One region of the Labrys sp. 22185 genome, then DNA from elsewhere that is predicted to be linked to it. Evidence: predicted binding sites of a transcription regulator. Region 1 holds the regulator's gene; each other region holds the start of a gene.
The links. The regulator HrcA, encoded in region 1, represses chaperone genes, less so after heat shock. The targets are predictions, from matches to a motif close to GTTAGCACTCNCNNNNNGNGAGTGCTAAC.

Region 2: a site for HrcA is predicted at 2,526-2,554, ahead of groES (co-chaperone GroES). Genes of this name have one in related genera too.
Region 3: a site for HrcA is predicted at 1,490-1,518, ahead of groES (co-chaperone GroES). Genes of this name have one in related genera too.

What each region holds. Positions count from the first base shown of each region.
Region 1 covers NZ_JBQEPH010000007.1:105,788-109,793, reverse strand. Annotated here, with positions in the region: gene ACTJKX_RS15805 (cobyrinate a,c-diamide synthase) at 1-540, shown strand, start outside; gene ACTJKX_RS15800 (DUF924 family protein) at 665-1,216, opposite strand; gene hrcA (heat-inducible transcriptional repressor HrcA) at 1,364-2,437, shown strand; gene ACTJKX_RS15790 (GlxA family transcriptional regulator) at 2,484-3,473, opposite strand; gene ACTJKX_RS15785 (VOC family protein) at 3,594-4,001, opposite strand.
Region 2 covers NZ_JBQEPH010000001.1:9,688-13,693, reverse strand. Annotated here, with positions in the region: gene hemA (5-aminolevulinate synthase) at 1-1,054, opposite strand, end outside; gene ACTJKX_RS00045 (DMT family transporter) at 1,535-2,413, shown strand; gene groES (co-chaperone GroES) at 2,622-2,909, shown strand; gene groL (chaperonin GroEL) at 2,952-4,006, shown strand, end outside.
Region 3 covers NZ_JBQEPH010000069.1:3,392-7,397, reverse strand. Annotated here, with positions in the region: gene ACTJKX_RS36930 (DUF982 domain-containing protein) at 1-60, opposite strand, end outside; gene ACTJKX_RS36925 (Hsp20/alpha crystallin family protein) at 157-666, opposite strand; gene ACTJKX_RS36920 (Hsp20 family protein) at 764-1,240, opposite strand; gene groES (co-chaperone GroES) at 1,664-1,978, shown strand; gene groL (chaperonin GroEL) at 2,034-3,662, shown strand; partial or broken gene ACTJKX_RS36905 (IS6 family transposase) at 3,806-4,006, opposite strand, start outside.

The sequences.
Region 1 (4,006 bases):
TTCGTCTATCCGCATCTGATCGCCGGCTGGCGCCGCCAGGGCGCCGAGATCATCCCCTTCTCGCCGCTGGCCGATGAGGGGCCGGCGGAGGATGCCGATATCGCCTGGCTGCCGGGCGGCTATCCCGAACTCCACGGCGCGCGGCTCGCCACCGCCACCCGTTTCCAGCGAGCCCTGCGCCAGTTCGCGCAGACCCGTCCCGTGCATGGCGAATGCGGGGGCTACATGGTGCTCGGCCAGGTCCTGACGGATGCGGAAGGCACGGCCCACCGCATGACCGGCCTGCTCGACCTCGAAACCAGCTTCGCCAAGCGCAAGATGAATCTGGGCTATCGTCTCGCCGAACTGAAGCAGGATTGCCCGCTCGGCAACCGTGGCAGCCTGGTGCGCGGCCATGAGTTTCACTACTCGACCACCTTGCGCTCCGGCGACACGCCGCTCTTCGAGGTCAGCGATGCCAACGGCACCTCCCTGGGGGCCCTCGGCAGCCATCGCGGCCGGGTCACCGGCTCCTTCTTCCATGTGATCGACAGGGCCTAACTCCACAGTCGTGATTTGGCAGAGAGACCGCGCCTGCGTCATTGCGAGCGCAGCGAAGCTATCCAGTCTTGGTAAAACACGTGGCTCCTGGATTGCTTCGCTGCGCTCGCAATGACGGAGGGCTTCAGCCCGCAAAGCCGCCCTCGTCGAGAAAACGGCGTTCTTCCGGCGTGCAGATGCGGCCAAGAATATCATTGCGATGAGGAAAGCGGCCGAAGCGGGCGATGATGTCGCGATGCTCCTCGGCATACTTCAGATAGTCGCCTTCCAGCGTCCGGCACAGAGCGAGGCAGCGCTCCTGGTCGGCGAGCTCCTCCGAATGCATGAAGGGCAGATAGAAGAAGATACGCAGCTCCGGCGCAATGCGGCGGTCATGGCCATGAGCCAGAGCCGCGGCGGCGACCTGTCGTGCCAGGGGATCGCCGGCATACATCGCCGGCGTATCGCGAAAGGCATTGCGCGGAAACTGGTCGAGCAGCAGCACCAGCGCGAGCGCACCGGGCGCCGTCGCCTCCCAGTCCGCGAGTTCGCCACGCATGGCAGCCTGATGCAGGGTTAGGAAACGTGTGCGAAAATCGCGATCGAACCCTTCATCCTTCTCGAACCAGCGTTCGGGACCCGCCGCGACCCAGAAATCGACGACGGCGCTCGCGGAAGGTGGAACCGAATCGACCATGACCATGTTCTCCTTGCGCTGACGAGACTAGAGGCGAAACTTGAACGAGGGAGGAATCTGCATAGCGCTGCGGAAACTACAATTCCACCATTGAACAATCGCCGAATGCTCGTCACATTAGCGTCGAGGAGACAGACCTTGTCCGCTGTGACGCCGACCATTCCTTCGAGTGAACTTGCCCAGCTGAACGAACGCTCGCGCGAGATATTCCGTCAGATCGTCGATTCCTATCTTGCGACCGGGGAGCCCGTCGGCTCCCGCAACATTTCGCGCCTGCTGCCCACCTCGCTGTCGCCCGCGTCGGTGCGCAATGTCATGCAGGACCTGGAAGTGCTCGGCCTGATCCAGGCGCCGCATACCAGCGCCGGGCGGCTGCCGACCGAACTCGGCTTGCGCTTCTTCGTCGACGCCATGCTGGAATTCGGCGACCTCGCCGCGCAGGACCGCGCCCAGATCGACGCGCAGATCCGGGCAAGGACATCCTCGCGCTCCCTCGAGGACGTGCTGATCGAGGCTTCGGCCACCCTGTCCGGCCTGTCGCGCGGTGCCGGCGTGGTCGTCACCGGCAAGCGCGACCAGCGGCTGAAGCATATCGAATTCGTACGCCTCGAACCCACCCAGGCCCTGGTCATCCTGGTCTCCGAGGAAGGCGCGGTGGAAAACCGGGTCATCACCGTGCCGGTCGGGCTGCCGACATCGGCGCTGGTGGAGGCCTCCAACTATCTCAACGCCCGCGCTCGCGGCAAGACGATCGAGGACCTCAAGCGCGAGATGAGCAGCGCCCTCGATGCCGGGCGCGCCGAACTCGACGATCTCACCACCAAGCTGATCAATACCGGCCTGGCAAGCTGGAGCGGCGGCCCTTCCGACATGCCGCAGCAGCTCATCGTGCGCGGCCAGGCCAATCTCCTGGAAGACCTGCATGCCGGCGAAGACCTGGAGCGCATCCGCCTGCTCTTTGCCGACATCGAGGCCAAGAAGGACCTGATCGACCTGCTCGGCCGTGCCGAGGGCGGCGACGGCGTGCGCATCTTCATCGGCTCGGAGAACAAGCTGTTCTCGCTCTCGGGCTCCTCGATGATCGCCGCGCCCTTCCGCGATGCCAACCAGAAGATCGTGGGCGTGCTCGGCGTGATCGGGCCGACGCGGCTGAACTATGCCCGCGTGGTGCCGATGGTCGATTATACCGCAAAGGTCATCGGGAAGTTGCTCAAGCCCTGACTCGGCAGGCCAGGGGGCGGCCGGCAACATGCCCGTCCCGGCATGGTCAGCGCTTTTGAACGCCGGGATTTTCGCCTTCCCGCCGATCTTCGCGCGGCGTTATCGCAAAATGCGCGCGATAGGATCGCGAAAGACATGATGCGGAGGAATAGCCGCAGGCCATAGCGATCTCCATCACGCTCATGTCGGTCTGGCGCAAAAGCAGGCGGGCGCGCTGCAGCCTGAGCTGCAGATAGTAATTGGCCGGTGAATCCTTGAGCTCGGCCCGGAACAGGCGTTCGAGCTGCCGGGCGGAGACACCGGACAGGGCGGCAAGGGCCTCGGCGTCGAGCGGCGTCTCCAGATTGGCCTCCATCGCCGCCACCACGCGGATCAGCTTGCCATTGGCGACCCCCAGCCGCTTGGGCAGGCTCATGCGCTGGCGGTCGTGGCGCGGGCGCAGCCTGTCGTGGATGAACTGCTCGGACACGGCCACCGCCAGGGCCTGCCCATATTGGCGGGCGATCATGTCGAGCATCAGGTCGAGCGCCGCCGTGCCGCCGGCACAGGTGAAATGCTTGGCCGACACCTCGAACAGGGCCTCGCTGATCTCGATGTCCGGAAAGGCTTCGGCGAAGCCGGGCGCCGCCTCCCAATGCATGGTGACCTTGCCGCCACTGAGCAGACCGGCTGCAGCGAGGATCCAAGCCCCGGTATCGAGTGCGCCGATCTCGGTGCCGCGGCGCGCGAGATGGCGCAAGCGAGCCAGCATCGCCTTGCTGGCATAGTGCTCCGGCTCGAAGCTGGAGCAGACGATCAAGGTAGGAATGTCGCCGCTGGAGGGCAGAGCGCCTCCCACTGGGATCGGCCAGCCATTGGAAGCCTTGACCGGCTCGCCATCCATCGACCAGGCCCGCCAGTCGAAGACCTGCCGCCTGGCCATGCGGTTGGCGACGCGCAAAGGCTCGACGGCAGCCGAGAACGCCATCATCGAGAATTGCGGCACCAGCAGGAAATCGATCCGGATAGGCCCCGGCCCCGCATGCGGCTTGAACACGACTATTGGCTCCGGGCGGTCAAAGCACTTTCGAGAAAAGTTGATCGACTTTTCGATTAAGAAAATGCGTCAAAACAAAGGATTAGAGAAAATCTCGATCTCTTCGAATCGCAATTTTCTCTATGGCGCAATCAAGTCGCCACGATAGACAATATGGATCTTGTTGCCATCGGGATCGCGCAGATAGGCACCGTAATAGCCCTTGCCGTAATGTGGCCTTTCGCCTGGCCGCCCCTCGTCGGCGCCGCCTACCGCCATGCCCGCGGCATAGGCGGCGTCGACCGCCTCGGGCGAAGCGGCCTGGAAGGCGACCATGCTGCCATTGCCGACCGTGGCGGGATGCCGGTTGAAGGGATTGTAGGCATAAAAACGCGGTAACGGCCTGGTGGGGTCGACCCAGCAGCGGGCGTCCGGGCCATCATCGGGCGTGACGGGGCGCTGGCGCAGCCCGAGCGGCGCCAGCAGGGCATCGTAGAAGCGAGCAGCGCGCTCGAGGTCGCCGACGCCGACCGTGACATGGCTGAACATGGCCT
Region 2 (4,006 bases), on a different contig from region 1:
CGTGCTCGGCGAGCAGCATGTCACTGGCGGCCTTGCAGCGTTCGGCATCGCCGACGATCACCGGCACGATATGGGTTTGCGAGATCGTCACCGGCAAGCCGGCATCCGCAAGCGCCGCCTTGGTGCGGGCCGCATTGGCCTGCTGGGCCGCGCGCGCGCTCTGCGAGGTCTTGAGGTGGCGGACCGAGGCCTGGGCCGCCGCCGCCACCGCCGGCGGCAGCGCCGAGGTGAAGATGAAGCCCGGCGCATGCGAGCGCACGGCATCGACGATGGGTGTGTTGGCGGCGATATAGCCGCCCAGCGTGCCGAAAGCCTTGGCGAGCGTGCCTTCGATCACGTCGACGCGTGCCATCTCGCCGTCACGCTCGGCGATGCCGCCGCCCCGCGCGCCATACATGCCGACGGCATGGACTTCGTCGAGATAGGTCATGGCGTTGTAGCGTTCGGCCAGATCGCAGATCCGCCCGATCGGCGCGATGTCGCCATCCATGGAATAGACGCTCTCGAAGGCGATCAGCTTGGGACGCTCCTTGCCGGCCTTGCGCAGGAGCTCCTCGAGATGATCGAGATCGTTGTGGCGGAAGATCACCTTCTCGCGGCCCGATTGCCGCACGCCCTCGATCATCGAATTGTGGTTGAGCTGGTCGGACAGGATCAGGCCGTCGGGCAGCAGCTTGCCGATGGTGGAGATTCCGGTCTGGTTGGACACATAGCCGGAGGTGAAGACGAGGGCCGCCGGCTTGCCGTGGAGATCGGCAAGCTCCTGCTCCAACATCACCACCTGATGGCTGTTGCCCGAGATGTTGCGCGTGCCGCCGGCACCGACGCCGAGTTGCTGGGCCGCCTCGACCATCGCCGCGATCGAGGCCGGATGCTGGCCCATGCCGAGATAGTCGTTGGAGCACCACACCACGATCTCGCGCGGACCATCGGGCGCATGCCAGAGGGCATGGGGAAAGCGCCCCGCGATCCGTTCGATGTCGGCGAAGACACGATAGCGCTTCTCGCGCCGGAGAGCGTCGACAGCCGTTTCGAAAATCGCAGTATAGTTCATCATTTCAACCCAAACTCGCCTTCGGCCGGCCCTGGCCGGCGATGGTCAATATCCGGCGACACCGGCCCCGAGAGACCGTTGCTCGCTTCGAATTCTTCCAATCTGGATCAGTCATAACCCGGATTTCGGGCCGATGCACCATGATGGACAGTAAAGACGGCGATTGGTCGCGGGTCCCTGCGCTTTCGCACGCAACGCAACCTCACGACGCAAAACTAAGGCAAAGGTGCCCGGCCGTCTTCCTCCGATTGCTGGAAAGTGCTTCCGGCAGGAGTGCGAACGGGTCGAGGACAAAGAAATATTTTCGACGCCCGATGGACGATTCACCCCCATCCTTATTAATGAAAGGAAACAAGATTTCCTGATGCACAGCGGCTACCCCGTGTTCCTCCCCGATATCGAGACCCGTGAAGCCCGCGAGAGGGATGGCGCCGCCGCCGGGCCCAGCGCCCCGGCAAAACTCCGAGGGCCGGTGCGGCCATGAGGAACGAGGCTTCGCTGCGCCCCATCCTGATGTCGGGACTGGGGGTGACCTTCCTGGCCTTTCTCGACACCGGCATGAAGGTGATCTCGACCACCTATCCCCTCATGCAGGCCATCACCATGCGCTATGGCGCCGGGGCCGTGATCGCCTTGGCGATCTATCTCCTCTTCGCCAAGGGCTGGCCGAGTCCGGCCGCCTTCAGGCGCAACGCCCTGCGCGCCGTGGTGGTGCTGGCGACGGCGGCCTGCTTCTTCACGGCAATTTCGCGGCTGCCGCTGGTCGAGGCGATCACCCTCACCTTCCTCGCCCCGTTGCTGATGGCACTGCTGGGGCGCATCATCCTGAAGGAGCCGATCGCCGTGCGGGCGCTGGTCGCCATCCTGGTCGGCTTTGCCGGCGTGCTGGTGATCGCCCGTGGCCAGGAGGCCAGCCAGGCCCATGCCTTCGACGTGATCGGCCTGTTGGCCGCGCTCGGCTGCGCCTTCTTCTATGCCCTGTCGATGGTGCTGATGCGCCAGCAGTCGAGCCAGGATTCGACCCTGACCATCGTGATGCTCTCCAATTGTTTCGCCTTCCTGTTCGTATTGCCGGCCGGGGTGTGGCAATGGCAACCAGTCAAGTTCGAGCATTGGGCTATTACGGCCACGGTGGGCCTGTTCGGCACATTCGGGCATCTGTGCCTCGCCTGGGCCTATGCGCGTGGCCATGCCGCGCGGCTCGGCATCATGGAATATACCGCCTTCGTCTGGGCGATGATCTTCGGCTATTACCTCTTCGCCGAAGTGCCGACGAACTGGACGCTCGCGGGCGCTACGCTGATCATGGCAGCCTGTCTCTTCGCCACTTTCAGCGCTCCGCGGGCCCGCCCGGCCTGAGGCCCGGCCGGGATTCGTCCCCGGTCCCATTCACCAAATTCACTTTGGTCGAAATTGTTTGCAGGGGCGCTCCTTGACAGTCCGCAGGGGGCTGACTAAATCCCGGTCAGTCGTTAGCACTCACCATTGCTGAGTGCTAACGGTCTATCATAAAATCCCTTCGATGTGGACCAAGGGGCCCCGCCCCTCGCACAAGAGGAAGACAACCATGAAGTTCCGTCCGCTCCACGACCGTGTGGTCGTCCAGCGCGTCGATGCCGAAGAAAAGACCAAGGGCGGCATCATCATCCCCGACACTGCCAAGGAAAAGCCCCAGGAGGGCAAGGTCATCGCCGTCGGCCCGGGTGGCCGCGACGAAGCCGGCAAGCTCACCCCCCTCGATGTCAAGGCTGGTGATCGCGTCCTGTTCGGCAAGTGGTCCGGCACCGAGATCAAGCTCGATGGTGAGGATTACCTCATCATGAAGGAATCCGACATCATGGGTATCGTTGCCTAATCGGCAGCTACCATTCTCCCCATTCATTCTGAGGACACCCACATGGCTGCCAAGGAAGTCAAATTCTCTACCGACGCGCGCGACAAGATGCTGCGCGGCGTCGACATTCTCGCCAATGCCGTCAAGGTCACGCTAGGCCCGAAGGGTCGCAACGTCGTGATCGAGAAGTCGTTCGGCGCGCCCCGCATCACCAAGGACGGCGTCACCGTCGCCAAGGAAATCGAACTTGCCGACAAGTTCGAGAACATGGGCGCCCAGATGGTGCGTGAGGTCGCTTCCAAGACCAACGACACCGCCGGTGACGGCACCACCACCGCTACGGTTCTCGCCCAGGCCATCGTCCGCGAAGGCGCCAAGGCGGTTGCCGCCGGCATGAACCCGATGGACCTCAAGCGCGGTATCGACCTGGCTGTCCAGGCTGCCGTCAAGGACATCGCCGACCGTTCCAAGAAGGTCGCGAACTCCTCCGAGATCGCCCAGGTCGGCACCATCTCGGCCAATGGCGACGCCTTCATCGGCGGCGAAATCGCCAAGGCCATGCAGAAGGTCGGCAATGAAGGCGTGATCACGGTCGAAGAGGCCAAGAGCCTCGACACCGAAGTCGACATCGTCGAAGGCATGCAGTTCGACCGCGGCTACCTGTCGCCCTACTTCATCACCAATGCCGAGAAGATGATCGCGGACCTCGAGGATCCCTACATCCTCATCCACGAGAAGAAGCTCTCGGGCCTCCAGGCCATGCTGCCGGTGCTCGAAGCCGTCGTGCAGACCGGCAAGCCCCTGCTCATCGTCGCTGAAGACGTCGAAGGCGAAGCCCTCGCCACCCTCGTCGTCAACAAGCTGCGTGGCGGCCTGAAGATCGCTGCCGTCAAGGCTCCGGGCTTCGGCGATCGCCGCAAGGCCATGCTGGAAGACATCGCCATCCTCACGGGCGGCCAGGTGATCTCCGACGACCTCGGCATCAAGCTCGAGACCGTGACCCTCCAGATGCTCGGCCGCGCCAAGAAGGTGTCGATCGAGAAGGAGAAGACCACGATCGTCGACGGCGCCGGCAAGAAGAAGGACATCGAAGGCCGCGTCTCCCAGATCAAGGCTCA
Region 3 (4,006 bases), on a different contig from region 1:
CTGCAGCAAGTTTGGGCGAAGCATGAAGACGACGGGTCTTTCAAATGATGCTTTGCTCATTGCCAGACTTGAACCAAGCTAAGTTCAGAGCAAATCCGCTCCTTCCTGTTGATCGGCGGGGCGGCAGTCATGCTCATACCGCCGCCCCTGCGCTACTCAGCTCTTAACCTCAATCCGCTTGACCTGCGTTTGCGCCTTCGCGGTCTTGGGTAGCGTAATGGTCAGCACACCATTCTTGAATCGTGCACTGACCTTGTCTTCCTCGACCTCGAGGCCAACGGGGATACGCCGCTCGAACTGACCGTAGAAACGCTCGGAGAATTGCCTTTCCCTATCCTCGGTCTCCGAATGCTTCTCACCCTTCAATGTCAGCACGCCCTCGCTCAGGAAGACTTCGACATCCTTTTCCGACAGCCCCGGCACTTCGGCGGTTACCTTGATCTCCTTGTCGTTGTCGGAAATCTCCACGCTGGGCCAACCCGCCCCGGAAGCACCTAATCTGCCGAAAGCCGGCGACCGGGTGTCAAAGCCACGAAAGGCGTCGTCGAACAGCTTGTTCACCTCCCGGTGCAGTGACAGGAACGGATCGCGGTCGCCGTCGCGAAAAAGGGCCGGCAGTTGATCACCATTGCTGCGACCCCAGGGAATCAGATCACGAACACTCATCATCTGTCTCCTCTGTGTTCATTCGATTGCCAAAAGCTTGCATAAGCGCCGGACGTCTTGGTCCGGCGCCTTGCTCGAACCGTCTTGCCTGGCCGCCTTAGGCCGCGTGCTTCCCGGCTGGGATCTTCGTAACTTCGGCCTTGGGCGGAACGCCGTAGTCGGCGATTTCAATCCTGCGCGGCTTCATCTCTTCTGGAAGGTCGCGCTTGAGATCAATCGTCAGCAGGCCCTTGTCAAGATTTGCGCCAACGACCTTGATGTGATCAGCCAACTCGAAGCGTTGCGCAAAGGCACGTCCGGCAATGCCGCGATGCAGGTACTGGCCTGCGTCCTCGTTTGCCTTCTGGCCTGACACGATCAAGACGTTGCGCTCTTGGGTGATGCCCAGTTCGTCTTGCGAGAATCCGGCTACTGCCATGGTGATGCGGTAGTCGTCCTCGCCTGTCTTGGTGATGTCGTAGGGTGGCCAGTTATTGGCCGTCTCGATACGGCTCGTCGCTTCGAGCGCGCTCAGCATCCGGTCAAAACCGATGCTCGACCGGAAAAACGGTGTAAAGTCGAGAGTGGTTCTCATAGCCACATCCTCCTAAAAGCAACATGGATACAAGGTTGGTTCCAAGCTCCCGCACTGCCGTGGAGCGGGAGCGCCGGCCCCTCAATGGCGACCGGCAACCACGAGTTAGTCCACGCTCGTGGCATTTCAAGAGGCTCGCCGCAGCAATTTTTGCGGTATGCGCGAATGCTGGTTCCTGTCGTGTCCGAGCGCTAATTTTCACGTGACGGAAAGCGATCATCTTTCCTATTATGGCAGTGCGATCAATGGGTTATCACTCGTCGCATTCGGCTGCTAAAAAATTTTCAATGACTCTCTTGAAATCAAAAAGGCCTTCAACCAACTGATTTTGCGCGCGACGCCGCCTGGGTCGCGCGCCCCGCTCCGGTCGCCGGATCGGAGCGGTGGAACACTCAAAATTGTTTGTCCTCGAAGGAGAACGATATGACGTTCCGTCCATTGCATGACCGTGTCCTGATCCGCCGCATCGAAGCCGACGAAAAGACGGCTGGCGGTATCATCATTCCCGATACGGCCAAGGAGAAGCCGCAGCAGGGTGAGGTCGTCGCGGTCGGCCCTGGCGCGCGGGATCAAGCCGGCAAGCTGGTCGAACTCGACGTGAAAGTCGGAGACCGCATTTTGTTCGGCAAATGGTCGGGCACCGAGATCAAGATCGACGGTGACGATCTTCTCATCATGAAGGAAAGCGATGTGCTGGGCGTGATCGAGAACGCCGGCGTCGTGAAGAAGGCCGCCTGATGGCTTCTTCATCCCATCACAGTCTTCGATAGCTGCCTATTGCAGGAGAGATCCAATGGCTGCCAAGGAAGTCAAATTCTCCACTGACGCACGTGAGAAAATGCTGCGCGGCGTCGACATTCTCGCCAATGCCGTCAAGGTCACGCTCGGCCCGAAGGGCCGCAATGTGGTGATCGAAAAATCGTTCGGAGCGCCCCGCATCACCAAGGACGGCGTCACCGTCGCCAAGGAAATCGAGCTTTCGGACAAGTTCGAGAACATGGGCGCCCAGATGGTGCGCGAAGTTGCCTCCAAGACCAGCGATCTGGCCGGCGACGGCACCACCACGGCGACCGTTCTCGCCCAGGCCATCGTGAAGGAAGGCGCCAAGGCGGTAGCCTCGGGTATCAATCCCATGGACCTCAAGCGCGGCATCGACAAGGCCGTCGAGGCGGTCGTCGCCGAACTGAAGGCCAACGCGCAGAAGATCACCAGGAACGACGAAATCGCCCAGGTAGGCACGATCTCGGCCAATGGCGACACCGAGATCGGCCGCTTCCTGGCCGAAGCGATGCAGAAGGTCGGCAATGAAGGCGTCATCACCGTCGAGGAGGCCAAGACCGCCGAGACAGAGCTCGAAGTGGTCGAGGGCATGCAGTTCGACCGCGGCTATCTTTCGCCTTACTTCGTGACCAACCAGGAGAAGATGCGCGTCGAGCTTGAAGATCCCTACATCCTCATCCACGAGAAGAAGCTGGGCAACCTTCAGGCCCTGTTGCCGATCCTGGAAGCGGTCGTGCAGTCGGGCAAGCCCCTGGCCATCATCGCGGAAGACGTGGAGGGCGAGGCCTTGGCGACGCTGGTGGTGAACAAGCTACGCGGCGGTCTGAAGGTTGCGGCGGTTAAGGCTCCGGGTTTTGGCGACCGGCGCAAGGCCATGCTGGAGGACATCGCCATCCTTACCGGCGGGACGGTGATCAGCGAGGATCTCGGCATTAAGCTGGAGAACGTGACCCTCGAGATGCTCGGCCGTGCCAAGAAGGTGGTGATCGAGAAGGAAAACACCACCATCGTCGACGGTGCGGGCGGCAGGAACGACATCGACGGGCGCGTTGCCCAGATCAGGGCCCAGATCGAGGAAACGACCTCGGACTATGACCGCGAAAAGCTGCAGGAGCGGCTGGCCAAGCTCGCGGGCGGCGTCGCGGTCATCCGCGTTGGCGGCGCCACGGAAGTCGAGGTCAAGGAACGCAAGGATCGTGTGGACGATGCCATGCATGCGACCCGGGCGGCCGTCGAAGAAGGCATTCTTCCGGGCGGCGGTGTGGCTTTGCTGCGGGCATCCAAGGCCCTCGACGCGCTCATGCCCGACAATGCCGACCAGAAATACGGCATCGACATCGTCCGCCGGGCCATTGAGGCGCCGATACGTCAGATCGCCGAAAATGCCGGCTGGGAAGGTTCGCTCATCGTCGGTAAGCTGAGGGAGAGCGCCGAATACGCCCATGGCTGGAACGCTCAGACCGGAGAATATGGCAATCTTTTCGAGCAAGGGGTGATCGATCCTGCCAAAGTCGTTCGCACGGCTCTGCAGGATGCGGCCTCGGTTGCCGGCCTGCTTGTGACCACCGAGGCCATGGTGGCCGAAAAACCGAAGAAAGAGGCAACTCCTGCCATGCCTGCTGGTGCTGGCATGGACTTTTAGGCGGCAGGCCACTTCCTGAACGGGGGAGTGGCCCCTAACGCCGGTGCAGCACCCAGCGCTGCCGGGAGGCGGAGATGAGGGGAAAGGATTCTAATCTACTGAGCCAAACAAACGGGACATGACCGGGATGTTCTATCGCAAACTCAGAGTATCGACGCGAAAATCACTATCGTTGGTCGGTCACGAGGCGGGGATTTGAACTGCTCGGAAAGCGAAGGGGTGGGATTGTAGGCGTATCCTGCCTGACGTTTGCGCATCATGTGAACCATCTCGATACCGGAGAGGATTGTCGCTGTGCAGACGATTGACTTGAACCCGAGCGTGGGTCGAGCCCGGCGCTTGAT